One region of the Cytobacillus sp. Bva_UNVM-123 genome, then DNA from elsewhere that is predicted to be linked to it. Evidence: riboswitches for the same ligand, from Rfam matches in the RefSeq annotation. Region 1 holds a riboswitch; the other holds the start of a gene.
What was found. Region 1 has a riboswitch for glycine ahead of KDN24_RS25800 (phosphoglycerate dehydrogenase). Riboswitches for the same ligand answer to the same signal wherever they lie in the genome.
Positions count from the first base shown of each region.

Region 2: another riboswitch for glycine. It lies ahead of gcvT (glycine cleavage system aminomethyltransferase GcvT); the one in region 1 lies ahead of KDN24_RS25800 (phosphoglycerate dehydrogenase).

Region 1 covers NZ_CM177772.1:5,092,814-5,100,290, forward strand. Annotated here, with positions in the region: gene KDN24_RS25790 (magnesium transporter CorA family protein) at 9-959, opposite strand; gene KDN24_RS25795 (magnesium transporter CorA family protein) at 981-1,916, opposite strand; M-box (ykoK) riboswitch at 2,097-2,271, opposite strand; gene KDN24_RS25800 (phosphoglycerate dehydrogenase) at 2,512-3,711, opposite strand; glycine riboswitch at 3,820-3,899, opposite strand; ZMP/ZTP riboswitch at 4,001-4,080, opposite strand; gene KDN24_RS25805 (DUF4190 domain-containing protein) at 4,307-4,591, shown strand; gene KDN24_RS25810 (GTP-binding protein) at 4,966-6,150, shown strand; gene rpmG (50S ribosomal protein L33) at 6,200-6,349, shown strand; gene KDN24_RS25820 (GyrI-like domain-containing protein) at 6,591-7,076, shown strand; gene KDN24_RS25825 (GyrI-like domain-containing protein) at 7,111-7,477, shown strand, end outside.
Region 2 covers NZ_CM177772.1:3,340,396-3,347,872, reverse strand. Annotated here, with positions in the region: gene KDN24_RS17190 (phosphatase) at 1-248, shown strand, start outside; gene comGF (competence type IV pilus minor pilin ComGF) at 202-681, shown strand; gene comGG (competence type IV pilus minor pilin ComGG) at 671-1,057, shown strand; gene KDN24_RS17175 (shikimate kinase) at 1,072-1,575, shown strand; gene KDN24_RS17170 (YqzE family protein) at 1,626-1,823, shown strand; gene KDN24_RS17165 (YqhG family protein) at 1,994-2,788, opposite strand; gene KDN24_RS17160 (DEAD/DEAH box helicase) at 2,766-4,454, opposite strand; glycine riboswitch at 4,685-4,775, shown strand; gene gcvT (glycine cleavage system aminomethyltransferase GcvT) at 5,025-6,128, shown strand; gene gcvPA (aminomethyl-transferring glycine dehydrogenase subunit GcvPA) at 6,149-7,477, shown strand, end outside.

The DNA.
Region 1 (7,477 bases):
TCAGTCTATTAAAATCGCAAAAATTTTGTTTTATAAAATACATAGATAAGACCCCCACTGATTGCAGCCATTAACCCCATCACTACTATAAACATGAATGGTTCTTGTTCATAAGGCAAGGGGACGTTCATTGAGAAAATACTTGCAATCATTGTCGGGATCATTAGTACGATTGTAAGCGTCGTTAGGATTTTCAAAACACCGTTGAGATTATTATGAATTATACAAGCGTACGCATCCATCAAACCACTTAAACTGAGGCTGCGCATTTCCGTCACTTCCGCAGCTTGTTCAAGATCAACTAATGCACTGTGAAGCATTTGCGCATCTTCCTCAAATAGATTAATAGTTTTCCCTTTAGAAAGATGCCGAAAAACATTGCGCATAGCACGCAAAGATGTTGAAAAGTAAACGAGACTTTTATTAATGTGAATCAATCCAAATAACTCGCGATTATTATGTGATTTTTTCAATTCTTCCTGTAAGCGGCTGATTTGTGCCGTTATCGTTTTGAGAAAATTGAGATACGACTGTGCAACTGCCTCAAAGAGCAATAATGTCGCCCGTGTCTTCATATGGGTTTGAAAAGAATCATGCTTCCCTGAAATTACATCGTTTATTAATGGAATGTCTTCTTTAGCGACAATCACTAAATGATTTTCCACATGAATGATTCCAAATGGCAGTGTTCGATAAGGCACAGCTTCATACAACCGTTCTTCATCCATCGCAATGGGGGCATTTAGAATGATAAGCGATGATGAATTGGTTTTTTCAATCCTTGGTCTTTCATGAATGTCTAATGATTCATGGAAGAAGGCCTTTGGAATATTAAGTTTATTCGAAACTATAGAAATCTCGACATCTGTCGGGTCTACGAGATAGAGTATCGTATTATGGGCAAAATGGGATACCGTTTGTAATCGGTTAGATTGACCACTTTGAAAAATTGTAAGCATTTGTTTTCCTCGCTTCCCCGTCTAAAATAGACGTTTTTTGTAAAATATCCAGCCCGTCGCTAAAATGATTATTGCTGAGAATGACATAAGAACGGCAAGGATGTACTCCCCATTCTGTTCTGGCAACGGGATGTTCATCCCATATATACTTGCTATTACTAACGGGAACGTAAAAATAACTGTTAAAGCTGTTAATACCTTCACGACAGCACTTAAGTTAATTTCAATCGCAGCCGAATAGGCATCCATCATATTCCCTAAATTTTCGTTGTAGATTTCAGATGTATCAAGAGCTTGCTGCATTTCGATAATGGCAGCTTGCATTAGCTTTTCCACTTCTTCATCCATTTCGAAATTTATCATTCTTGAAAGCTTCTGCATCATCATACGATTGACTTTAAGTGCCTTTGTAAAAAAAACAAGACTCTTTTTTATATTGAATAGAGTATACACTTCACGATTATTTATAGATTTTTGTATCTTCTTTTCCGCTTCGATGATTTTTTGATTAAGATCATCTAACGAATGTAAATAATAATGCGCAGATACAAGCAATATCTGTAAAGTTAAATATGTTTTCCTATTTGTAAAAATCGGCTTTACAAATTGCTTACTAAATTCCTGTAAAATTGGATGATTAATCCGACATATGGAAACAATTACATTGTTCGTTTGAATGATACCGATTGGAACTGTACGGAATGGTTCAGTTCCACCAATTTCTACTTCTAACGGTACATTGATAATAAGCATTAAACCATTTTCATTCTTTTTAATACGGGAGCGTTCATCAGAATCAAGGGAGTCGCGGATAAAGTCATCCGGTATTCCATGGCGGCTTGCGATATACTGTATCTCTTCTTCTGATGGTTCAGTGAGATGTATCCAGCAGCCCTGATAGATCTCAGACTGTTCTTGAAGCAGCCCTTTGTCATCGCTTTGATAAATTTTAAACATCGAAATGTCCTCCTCATCTGCTTGATTGAAACAGATTTAAGTTTTACAAAATTACTATCACAATCGGTTATACTGGGACTATCCATCCTAACCCCCTCCTTTCTTGAGAAAAAATTAAAAGACCCTCCAGGATACCTAGAGGGTCTAAATGAACGCACACAAAAAAGCACTCGTATTTTCACATTTCCCCCTAGTCGAGTTTTAGCACTATACACCGTAAAGAGTGATCCATTCACTCTTAGCCACATTATGAAAAGCCTTAATCCGGCAATTCCTGTTCTACCCATGGGCATCTTTCGATATTTCTGGGCAGTGGCCTATGTTTGCATAGGAGCCTCACCTAACGAGGTTATTTAATTCTCCACGCAATCGTAACGCCCTCCTTTCTATTTGTCAAGGGATAAATTTTTTGGCACAAGTCACCTTATTAGTTGGAAAAAGTAAAGACGAATAATCGATGCCGCCAAAAATTGAAATGTTTAAGTTGATCGACGTACTGCTTTCCTGCTCTGGTTTGCCCTTCCCACAAAAAATCCCCCACCCATTTTGCTACTTTGAAATGAGTGGGGGATTGATTTAACTAAAAAAATAAATTTTAAATAATCCGTACAGTTACCATGCCTTCAGTGTCATTGATTTTCTCCATTAAACTAGGAATAACATCGCCGTTTATTTTTTCATCTAAATCAATAATCGTATAAGCATAGTCTCCTCGACTCCTATTAATCATGTCTGCAATATTTAAATGGTAGTTGGAGATAGCTAGTGTAATCTTGCCGACCATATTTGGTATGTTTTGATGAAAAGCAGTGATTCGACACTTTCCTGTATAAGGTAAAGAGGCGTTAGGAAAGTTCACTGAGTTTTTTATATTTCCAGTTTCCAAAAATTCCTTCACTTGACGACTTGCCATAATAGCACAGTTCTCCTCAGATTCTACGGTAGACGCACCAAGATGTGGGATTGGAACAACATTTTTCATTTTCAATACAGTGTCATTTGGGAAGTCTGTAATATACTTGCCAATTTTCCCATTTTCAAGGGCCTTCGCCATATCCTCTTCATTGACAAGCTCACCGCGAGAAAAATTCAAAATATAAGTGTCAGGCTTCATAATACTAAAGGCATCAGCATTAAACATTCCCCTCGTGTCATCTGTTAGCGGTACATGTACAGTAATATAATCAGCTCTAGCAAACAGTTGATCGATCGTCATTGCCCGCTGGATGTTGCGGGATAAATTCCATGCTGTATCAACTGATATAAATGGGTCAAACCCAATTACCTCCATATCTAAATCAAGCGCATCATTTGCGACGAGTGCACCGATCGCACCTAGACCAATTACACCTAATGTTTTTCCCTTAATTTCTTTTCCGACAAATTGTTTTTTCCCTGCTTCCACGAGCTTAGAAATTTCGGCTCCTTCCCCTTCTAATGACCTTACCCAGCTTACTCCAGCAAAAAGATTACGAGATGAGGCCATTAAGGAAGTTAAAACAAGCTCCTTTACTGCATTTGCATTGGCACCAGGCGTATTGAAAACCACTATTCCTCTTTCTGTGCATGTATCGACTGGAATATTATTAACACCCACTCCTGCCCGTGCTATCGCCTTTAATTGAGTACCTAATTCCATTGCATGCATGTTAAAGCTGCGAACAACGATCGCATCAGGGTTATCGCTCTCATGATCGAGTGTATAATCATTCTTACCGAAAACATTTAACCCGCTTTCTGCAATATTGTTTAACGTTTTAATTGTTTTTATTTTATTTAAAGTCGTTGTGTTCATGTTATTTTCTCCTCTTTATTATCCATGAATTTTAATAATCTAATAAAAAAAGAGATTGGTGGTCTCCAATCCCTTCAGACGTCAAAAATAACAAATGAACATGGTATTTGTTATTCTTCTGTCCTTTTGCCTGAGATTTTGAACCCTTCGGCGCTGCAGATCTCTGCACCCTCTCCAGAAGCTGCTCCTGCTATAGTGTCACCCATAACAATCGTCGCATTTACAATATTTAGTTTTTGGTAAGTGAAATCTCCTCCTTATAGCATAAAGAGGCAAGGGATCATTCCCTTACCTCTGCCCAGGCGATCGGCTCAACGACACTATGTGCTCCCTTACGGTTATCCGTTTTCGCCAGTCACACATAGCCATTTTATTTCCTTTATCTTACCAAATACATTGGGAACGTTCAACCAGAAAATCCCTTTAAAAAAACATTATTATTTCGCTCCCATTAAAAATATTAATTGTATGTATAATATGTCAAAATACCCCGAAAATTGTTGACAGAATCCAATAATAATTCTAAATTATAATATAGTGGTAAATATATCCTATAAATATATATAACTACCAAATTTGGAAAGGGGTGAATAAAATGAATAATGAACAAACTCAAACAGTAATCGTACAAAAAGCAGAAGGTAATGGATTAGCGGTTGCTGGATTAGTTTTAGGTATAATTGGTGTTGTATTAAATCTAATTCCTTTCATTCCTTATATTCTAGGAATATTAGCAATCATTTTTGGTGCGATTGGAATGAAGAGCACAGTAAAAAGAGGGATGTCTATTGCGTCCATTATTTTAGGTGCTGTTTCGATTGGATTAAAATTATTATTTTGGATAGGCGTTGCTTCATTAGGTTCACTTGGCTCATTATAAGTCATTATTTTTATATTTTAACAATTCTTTTTAGGCGACTGAAATTCAGTCGCCCATTTTAATGTATCTTTGTAGGTGAAAAAACTTTTATTCGACTAAAATTACGATTAGCAACTATCCACGTACTTCTAAACTTAACAAGTGTAGCTCGAACTCACTATCCTTCAGAACACTTACTGATTAAACACCCTCTCTTGCTTTCTAAAAAAAAATGTACTACAATATAAATCGTAATCATTACGTTTTATATCAAATGTACTTAACTTAAACGAATTAATACCTCCTAATAAAGTTTCGATATAAATTCATCTTATTTGTATCGTAGTATACTTTTTAAATCGTAATGATTACGTTTAATGAATTGAGGTGAATACATGTTAACCAAATTACCCGTTACCGTTTTAAGTGGATACTTAGGCTCAGGAAAAACAACATTACTAAATCATGTATTATCAAATCGTGAGAATAAAAAAATTGCAGTGATTGTCAATGATATGAGCGAGGTCAATATTGATGCATCTATGATTAAACAAGGCGGCTTCTCTCGGACGGAAGAGAAATTAGTTGAGCTTCAAAACGGCTGCATTTGCTGTACATTAAGAGAGGACTTAATTATTGAAGTACAAAGGCTTGTGCAGGCAGGAGATATTGATTACATCTTAATTGAATCAACTGGCATTTCAGAACCTATTCCTGTCGCTCAAACCTTTACATATGCCGATGATGTCCTTGGAATAAACTTATCTGATTTTTGCAGACTAGACACGATGGTCACAGTCGTTGATGCGAATCGTTTCTGGCATGATTTTGCTTCAGGTGAGAGCCTGCTTGATAGAAAGCAAGCAACAGATGAGATGGATACCCGCGAAGTGGTGGACTTATTAATTGATCAAATTGAATTTGCGAATGTCATCATTTTGAACAAAATTGATTTAGTGGATGAAGAAAGCATTCAAGAACTTAAAGCCGTTTTGCAAAGGCTAAATCCAGATGCAAAATTGATTGAAAGCTCATATGGACAAGTAGCACTTAATGAAATCTTAAATACCCATTTATTTGATTTTGAAGATGCAAGCCAAGGGGCTGGATGGATAAAAGAATTAACAGAAGAACATATACCAGAAACAGAAGAGTATGGGATTTCTTCTTTTGTCTATCGAAGAAGAAGACCTTTCCATCCGGAACGATGGACAAACTGGCTTGATGATTGGCCAGCTGACATTGTTCGTGCGAAAGGATTTTTTTGGCTTGCCACTCGAAATGACATGACTGGATTAATCTCTCAAGCTGGACCATCTATTATATTGCAAGGTGCCGGGGAATGGTTGGCTGCTTATCCTGAAGAGGAAAGAGAACAAATTTTACAAGAAGAACCAGAGCTCTTGGAAAATTGGGATGAAACTGTTGGAGATCGCATGAATGAGCTAGTTTTCATTGGTATCGATATGAACCGAGAGGAGATTGAACATTCATTAGATGCCTGTTTATTAACAGATGAAGAAATGCAAATGGACTGGAGTACATTCATGGATCCGCTCCCACCGTTCTCTGCAGATTAATACCCTGTAAGACCCACCTAACAAAAATTGTCATGAAAGGAGTCAAATAATGAGAGTAAACATCACTTTAGCCTGCACAGAAACAGGCGATCGCAATTATATTACAACTAAGAATAAAAGAAATAATCCCGAACGTATTGAGCTTATGAAATACTCCCCTCGCCTAAAAAAGCACACATTACACAGAGAAACAAAATAAACGTCGAATGGAGAAGTAGCTAGACTAATCTAGCTGCTTTCTTTTTTTATTCGACGAAACTAGCAGCAACCCCTTATAAATTTTAATTTTCTGATAAATCAAAAGGAAAAACTAGACAAATGGCGAACATACCTATTGGATAGAAATATTGTTCTATCATAAGCCCCCTTAACTACACCAGGCAATATCACCAAAAAGCAGTGGGAGATTATTTAATAAAGGAAAAAAGGAGATGTAAACATTGGAACCCAAAGTTATAAAGTTGAATTCATTTCAAGTAATGGGCTATCACTTTGAGGCAAATCTTCAAGAAATTGAAAAAGAAGGACTAGGTAAGAAAACACTATTAAAATTACAAGAAAACGCAGATCAATTTATAAATAAAAGCGGAGATCACATTTATTTAGTGCAAATATACCCTATGAAAGAAAATTTCAATGCTAATGTAGATAAATTCACACAAATTATTGGTTTTGAAGTATCTGATTCAAGTAATATCCCAGAAGGAGCAATCCTCCATACGCTAGAGGAGAATTTATATGTAAAGTATACACATCGAGGGCTCGAAGCAGATTTGCACAAAACATATGATTACCTATACGGCAAATGGTTAATGGACAATGGCTACTTTCCAATTGGGTATGATGCCGAGTTATGGGATGAACGATATAAACCTTTTGATCCAGAAAATGAAATCGATCTGTTCATTCCTGTTAAAAAACAGTAGAGTCATTATGGAATTTTAAGGAGGATGATAAAGAATGAAATTAGAAAAAGTTGATTTTCAAATAATCGGAATAAAGCATACGGCCAATTTTGCTGAGTATCCTACCATCATCCCTGATAAAGTTCAACAAATGCAGAGACGTGAAAATGAATTATCAAATGTAACAACGAAAAGAGTCATTGTGTACGAGCCTAAAAAAGATCGTCATCACGATACGGGTTATTTCTATACAGGAGTAATTGTAAAGGAAGAAAATAAGAACATCCCCGATGATATGGAAGCTCTACATTTAGCGGGTGAATATGCGGTGCTCGAAACGATCTTCGATGGAAATCGAATGGGTGAATTTTACACAAAATTGGATCAATGGATTTTGGAAAATGGCTATCGGCATAAGCAAG
Region 2 (7,477 bases), 1.8 Mb from region 1:
CTTTAATTATGAAGACAATGAATCATTCTATTGCCACAAAACAGGAAAATACAGCTGTTAAGCTACTATATGAAACCTTATTGAACGCAAAAAAAGATGGGAGAATTCCACTTTTTGAAACGGTGAGTATGGATCAAACTGATTATGAGGTCGTGTATGAACAATCTAATGGACAAGCCATAATGGAGGTTTGTGTTCAATATGAAAATGTACTTAAAAGGACAATTAAAAAATGTGAGTTTTTTTAATAATTCTGGATTTACAATGCTTGAAATGCTCTATGCATTTTCGATTTTCCTCATTATCATTGCTTTTTTTCCAATTAGCTTTACGCTTCTCTTTCACAATGAACGATTTGATGCTGCCGCGCAAAATATGGAGTGGAATGTATTTATAAATCAGCTGAAAAAGGAAATACGTTTAGCTGATGAAGTGCACGTATCAAATGGAAGGCTGCTTTTAAAGAAAAATGGACAAGATGTTCTTTATGAAAAATATCGAACGAGTATTCGTAGGAGAGTTGATTATTCGGGACATGAGGTAGTCCTCCAAAAAATCGACACCGTACAATTTGAGAAAATAAAAGATGGAGTGAGGATAACCGTGAAAAATAATTTTTCTGAAACATTTACTGCCCCAGTATACTCCTATCTTGAATTGGATAAATCCCATGATCCGTAATGAAAAAGGGTTTACCTATCCACTTACGTTTTGCGTGATTCTTCTTTTTTCTGTTTTATTAACAGTGTATATAGAACAATTTTTAGCTGAGAAACGGTTATATAGAGAAGCTGAGACCGTTTTTAAACAAGAGTATTATTTCTTATGCTCTGTCATTCATGTGGAAAACGAAATGCAGCAGCTAGATGAGAATGCTCTACCGACTGGAAATCTCATATTCACGGATGGGGAGGTTGAATATGGAGTTGAAAAACTTACTGATAATCAATTTAAAGTTTCATTTAATTTACGAATGGAGGATTTACCAATCGTATTAGGTTTCGGCTATTATGACAAAGAAGTAGGGAAGATGATAAAATGGATTGAAAAAAACTAAACAGGGGAAATGATATGAAATCGATCTTTTTAATCGGATTTATGGGAGCTGGAAAAACGACAATTGGGAAAGAATTAGGGGAATATTTAGCATTCCCAGTTTTGGATATGGATGCAGAAATTGAATTACAAGAGGAAAAAAGTATTAACACCATTTTTGAGCAGGATGGTGAAGCGTATTTTCGTATGCTGGAAACAAAAATGCTTCAAAACCTTCACAGTGAAAATACGATCATTACCACTGGGGGAGGAGTTGTGACAAGAGAAGAAAATCGGAAGCTCCTCAAAGAAAAAGGCAATGTGTTTTTCCTGTTTGCTACTCCTGAAGAAATATTGATGAGACTTGAACAAGATGAATCTCGCCCATTATTAAAAGGTGATAAAGAGCAAAAAATTAAAAAGCTATATGAAGAGAGAATGACGTTTTATCAGGAAACGGCTGACTACGTTATTGATACATCAGGAAAAGAAGTTGTCGACATCGTTAGAGAAATCGTACATTGTTTAAAACTTTCCTAGCAGGGCATACTTTAAGTTGAAACAGCATTGTGGGGAATGAGGTGTAATCATTGAATACAAATGATTATGTTAAATATATTACACAAACGGTTATCAAATATATTGACCAGCCAAAGGAAGAGCGAAAACGGCAACATATCGAGAAAAAGGAAATGAAAGAACCCTTTCTGTTAAAATGGTTTGGGATTCTTCCATATATTTTTTACGATCAAGTTAAAAGGAAGTACAGAAAGAAGAGACCTATATAAAGTAGGAATTAAATATTTTCAAGCTAAGCTGCTTTGCTAAGCTCCTTCGGAACAGATTGTTTGTTCCGAAGGAGTTTAGCTTTTTTATTTTTAATAAGAAAGCATAAAATTTTTGAAGTTGGATGAATGTCTAGCCCCAGCGCTTGACCAAGGCACTTACCCTTTTCTTATTAAATAGCCAAATCTGTTAAATAAAATAATCCACCATTGACAATTGAAATTGAAATTTTGGGTTCATACTGCTCTTTCAATGCGGCTTTTTCAATCTCATAAACTTCTCCTTTTTCGTCCAGCTCTTCATAAAAATGTTCAAGCAGTGTTAAATCTTTATCCCATCTTGCTCTTGCAGCCTCTGCCCAAGAATGATCCTCTAACTCAAGCTGCTCTTTAAGAAATTTCTCCACTCTTAACATCCCGCTTTTTGGCATGATGAGAGGCGAGATGGTAAAGGAGTAATCTGGAATTTTTCGAGTAAGCTTTAATTCTAGTAGCTTATCATGAAAGTTTTCAATCATTTGCCCATTAATTAGTTGTAAACCGATTGATTTAAGTACATCTCGCTTTCTGTCACTTTGATAAGAAATGCGGATATTCATCCCAAGCCATGGTTTTAACGAGGTTTGCGTGACAGGAGAGCGCTGCTGCTCTTCATATAAGCGAATAAAACCGGCAAGCTTTCGTGTTGAAGCGAAAATTTGGTGCAATCTAGGGGAGCCGAAGTGAATAATTTCTCCTTTTAAGTCTTTTGGAGCTAAATTAGGCTCTGTAATGAGCGTAAGGCTCATTGGATTTGGAGTGCCACCAGTTTTCTCTAAATAATGCCAATAAAACGGGCGATTCATCAGTTCTTTATCTAAGTCAATCGTTAATTCTACCGATAGAAATCCTGGACCATTATGGATGATTGTACAGCCATTTGCTTGAAAGTATCGTTCGAGAAAATTATGAATTTCCTGTTGCTGCATTCATCTCACCTTCCCTTAGCTCTTCAGCAAATTGAATCATGGCCGTTAAATTGTCCATCTTAATTTTCATTTCGCCTTCAGAACTGGAATTACCGAAAATATCAACTAAATAGTCTTCAAAATTTCCGAAATCAAGTTTTGTTAGAATATCATCTAAATCACCTATTACTTTTTCAAAAAGATGAATTTTCTCGTATAGTAATTTTAAAATATGCTCTTCAACAGTATCTTTAGTGGCAAAGTTAAAAATATGCACATCCTTTTCTTGACCAAGGCGATGAATACGACCAATTCTTTGTTCCAGCCTCATTGGATTCCATGGCAGATCAAAATTAATAATATGATTGCAAAATTGCAAGTTAATCCCTTCGCCACCAGCTTCAGTTGCAATCAGAACTTGGGCATTCTTCTGGAACAACTCTCTCATCCAATCTTTTTTTCCTCTTTTAAAACCACCTCGAAAAGGAACAGATGTAATATTATGCTGTTTCAGAAACCATTGCAAATACATTTGTGTAGCACGATATTCGGTGAAAATAATCACTTTATCATTAATTTGTTTAATTAGTTCAAGTGCTTTCACGGCTTTTGAATTTTTTTGTACGGTTTCGATGATTGCCATTAAATCATGGATTTTTTTTTCGAATTGTTTCGTTGGATTTTCTTTTCGAGCGAGCATATTTTTTAATGTAAAAAAAACAGCTTCTCTACTGCTGCATGCCTCCCTCTGAAGGGTCATGATTGAAAATGAACTTGAGCTTTGCCAATTTTCATCTCCACGCAGGCTTAAAATAGCGGTATATAATGCTCGTTCCTCAGGGGAAAAATCGATTGGAATCGTTTCGACCGTCCGTTTTTTCCATTGGATGCCTGTATCCTCTCGACGATTTCGAATCATTACTTTATTCACAAGTGCTTTTAAACGCTCATCATCATTTAAGCTTCGTGAATCCTTGTGATATTTCTCGTAGAAAACGGATTCACTCCCTAAATGACCGGGCTTTAGGAGAGAGACTAAATTGAAAATCTCGCTAATCCGATTTTGAATAGGTGTTGCAGTTAATAATAAGCAAAATTTCTTTTTTAAGTTTTGAACGAACTCATAGTTTTTCGTTTTATTATTTTTCAGTTTATGTGCCTCATCAATAATAATTAAATCATAGTCTTGTTTATAAATAATATCGCGATGGGGATTGCGTTTAGCTGTATCGATTGAAGATATGACGACATCACATTGATCCCAAACATAGCTTTTTCGCTGTATGACCGCAGGGATGAAGAATTTCGTGTTTAGCTCAAAGGCCCATTGTGTAACGAGTGAAGCGGGTACAAGTATCAATACTTTTTTTACAAGTCCGCGAATCATATACTCTTTTAAGATCAATCCAGCTTCAATCGTTTTTCCTAATCCGACTTCATCAGCGAGAATTGCCTTTCCATTCATGTTTTCGACAACTTGCTTTGCCACTTCCAATTGATGTGGCAAAGGCGTAAGTCCTGATAAATGCTTTGGGGCTTGTAATCCCTCAAATTCAGGAATGATCGTATGACTTTCTGCCTCCATTGTTAACTTATAAAGTTCCCAACATCCCCAAGGCCCATCCTCCTCTGTCCGTTTTAAAAAATCGTTTTGCCAGAGGGACTCAAATTTGATCTGTACAGGCATGAAAACAACTCCTTGCTCAAAAGCAATTCTAATGGTAGGATTAGAATAGCTTTGAAAGTTTTGAAATTTGCCACATTCATTTGTTTATCGTTTAACGATAATGATTTTCCATTTTGTTTTACCAGCAGGGCTTATGTAACAATCTGTTTTGGAAACTAGTTGATTATGTAGTCCTATTAAATGCTATTTTTTCTTAGTATGAACCAACTTGGAAAATTTTATAAATGCGGATGATGACAAGGGGAGAGACTACTTATGTAGCGCCGAAGGAGCAAGCAATGAAATTGTGAATCTCTCAGGCAAAAGAACTCTTGTTTGACGTAGCTCTGGAGAGTGCTCTTTTTTTCTGAAAGTGTGAATTTTGAAGCTTGATAAGCTTGTGAGCTTCAAATGATCGATTCTATTCAAAAAGGGGCCACCAAAGGGGAAAGCCGTTTAACGGTAAACTTTCAGGTGCAAGGACAGAGATCTTCTCATTTTTAGAGGGGGTTTTCTGTCCTTTTCTTATGAAGAGCTCCTTTCTATTGGCGAATTTCTAAGCTTTACAAAGGATAAAAGGGGGATGAGTAAATGTCACAGTTAAAACGTACACCATTGTTTGATGTATATAAAGACCATGGTGCGAAAACGATTGACTTTGGGGGCTGGGATCTGCCTGTTCAGTTTTCAAGCATTAAAGAGGAACATGAAGCAGTTCGCACGAAAGCTGGATTATTTGATGTGTCTCACATGGGTGAGATTGTTGTAAAGGGGCCAGACAGCTTTCAATATCTTCAAAAAATGATGACGAATGACATCTCAAAATTAAAAGAATTCGGTGTCCTGTATACGGCTATGAGTTATGAAAATGGCGGAACAGTAGATGATTTGCTCGTCTATAAGTATGCAGATGATCATTATTTATTAGTTGTAAATGCTTCAAATATTGAAAAAGACTATAAATGGCTAAGTGACCATCTTGAAGGCGATGTACAAATTGAAAATATTTCTGATAAAACAGCTCAAGTTGCCATCCAAGGTCCATTAGCTGAGCGGGTGCTTCAAAAGCTGGCTAGTGAAACAAACTTAGCAAATATCGGATTTTTTAAATTCCAAAATGATGTAGATTTAAATGGTAGAAAGGCACTCGTGTCTAGAACTGGCTACACAGGTGAAGACGGCTTTGAAATTTATTGTGGTAACGAGGACATTGTTTCCATTTGGAAGGATATTTTAGAAGCTGGGCAAGAGGAAGGAGTCATTCCATGTGGTTTAGGTGCTCGTGATACGCTCCGATTTGAAGCAAATCTTGTCCTTTATGGCCAAGAAATTTCTCAAGATATTACACCGTTAGAAGCGGGTATTGGCTTTGCGGTTAAAGTAAATAAAGATGCTAACTTTATCGGAAAAGAAGTATTGTTAAGCCAAAAAGAAAATGGTTTAAATCGAAAGATAGCTGGTATTGAAATGATTGATCGTGGAATTCCTCGTCATGGCTATCCTGTTTTCATAGGTGAAGAGAAGATCGGAGAAGTGACAACAGGTACACAATCACCAACATTGAAGAAAAATATTGGATTAGCTCTATTGAATACGAAATATACAAATATTGGAAATGAAGTGGAAGTAGAAATTCGTGGAAAGCGCCTAAAAGCAATTGTGGCACCTACACCTTTCTATAAAAGAGAAAAATAATAAAAGGGGGAGATTATATGATGAAACATCGTTATTTACCGCTGACTGAGTCAGATAAGAAAGAGATGCTCGATGTTATCGGTGTGAACTCAGTTGATGAGTTATTCAATGATATTCCTGAACGAGTAAGGTTTAAAGGCGAATACAATATTAAACCAGCAGCAACAGAATCTGCGCTAATGAAAGAATTAGCTGGATTGGCTCAAAAAAATGCAGATTTAAAAAACAACACTTCTTTTTTAGGAGCAGGTGTTTATGATCATTATATGCCAGTCATAGTCGATCATGTTCTATCCCGTTCAGAGTTTTATACAGCATATACACCATATCAGCCTGAAGTTTCCCAAGGGGAGCTACAAGCCATTTTTGAATTTCAAACGATGGTTTGTGAGCTGACAGGTATGGAAGTTGCGAATGCTTCTATGTATGATGGCGGCACCGCTTTAGCCGAAGCTGCCATGTTAAGTGCAGGACATACTCGCCGCAAAAAGGTGTTAATATCAACTACAGTTCATCCTGAGTCTAAGGAAGTTTTGAAAACTTATGCGAAGGGTCAATACATTGAAGTTGTTGAAATTCCTCAAAAAGAAGGAGTTACAGATGTTGAGGCTCTTAAAGAATTGATTAATGAAGATGTTGCTGCGGTTATTGTACAATATCCGAACTTCTTAGGTAGAATCGAGCCATTAAAAGAGCTTGAGGAAATCATTCATGCACATAAATCCATGTTTGTTGTTTCAAGTAATCCACTTGCACTAGGTGCACTAACACCACCAGGGAAATTTGGAGCGGATGTAGTCGTTGGTGATGTACAAGTATTTGGCATTCCAACTGCATTTGGTGGACCACATTGCGGGTATTTTGCTGTAACAAATAAATTAGTACGAAAAGTACCGGGTCGTCTTATTGGTCAAACGGTTGATGAGGAAGGCCGCCGTGGCTTCGTTTTAACATTGCAAGCTCGTGAGCAGCATATTCGTAGAGAAAAAGCGACTTCTAATATTTGTTCAAACCAAGCCCTTACGGCTTTAGCTGCATCTGTCGCAATGACAGCATTAGGTAAAAAAGGTGTCAAGGAAATGGCGCTTGCGAATTTTCAAAAAGCGAATTATGCGAAAAAACAATTCAAAGAAAACGGGTTTGAGATTGTCTTTGATGGCCATTCTTTCAATGAATTTGTTGTAAAATTAAATGCCCCTGTTAAAGAAGTAAATGTAAAGCTTCTTGAAAAAGGAATCATTGGTGGTTATGATTTAGGCCGAGATTATTCCGATTTAAAAAATCATATGCTCGTTGCCGTTACAGAATTAAGAACGAAGGAAGAAATCGATACATTTGTTAAAGAAATG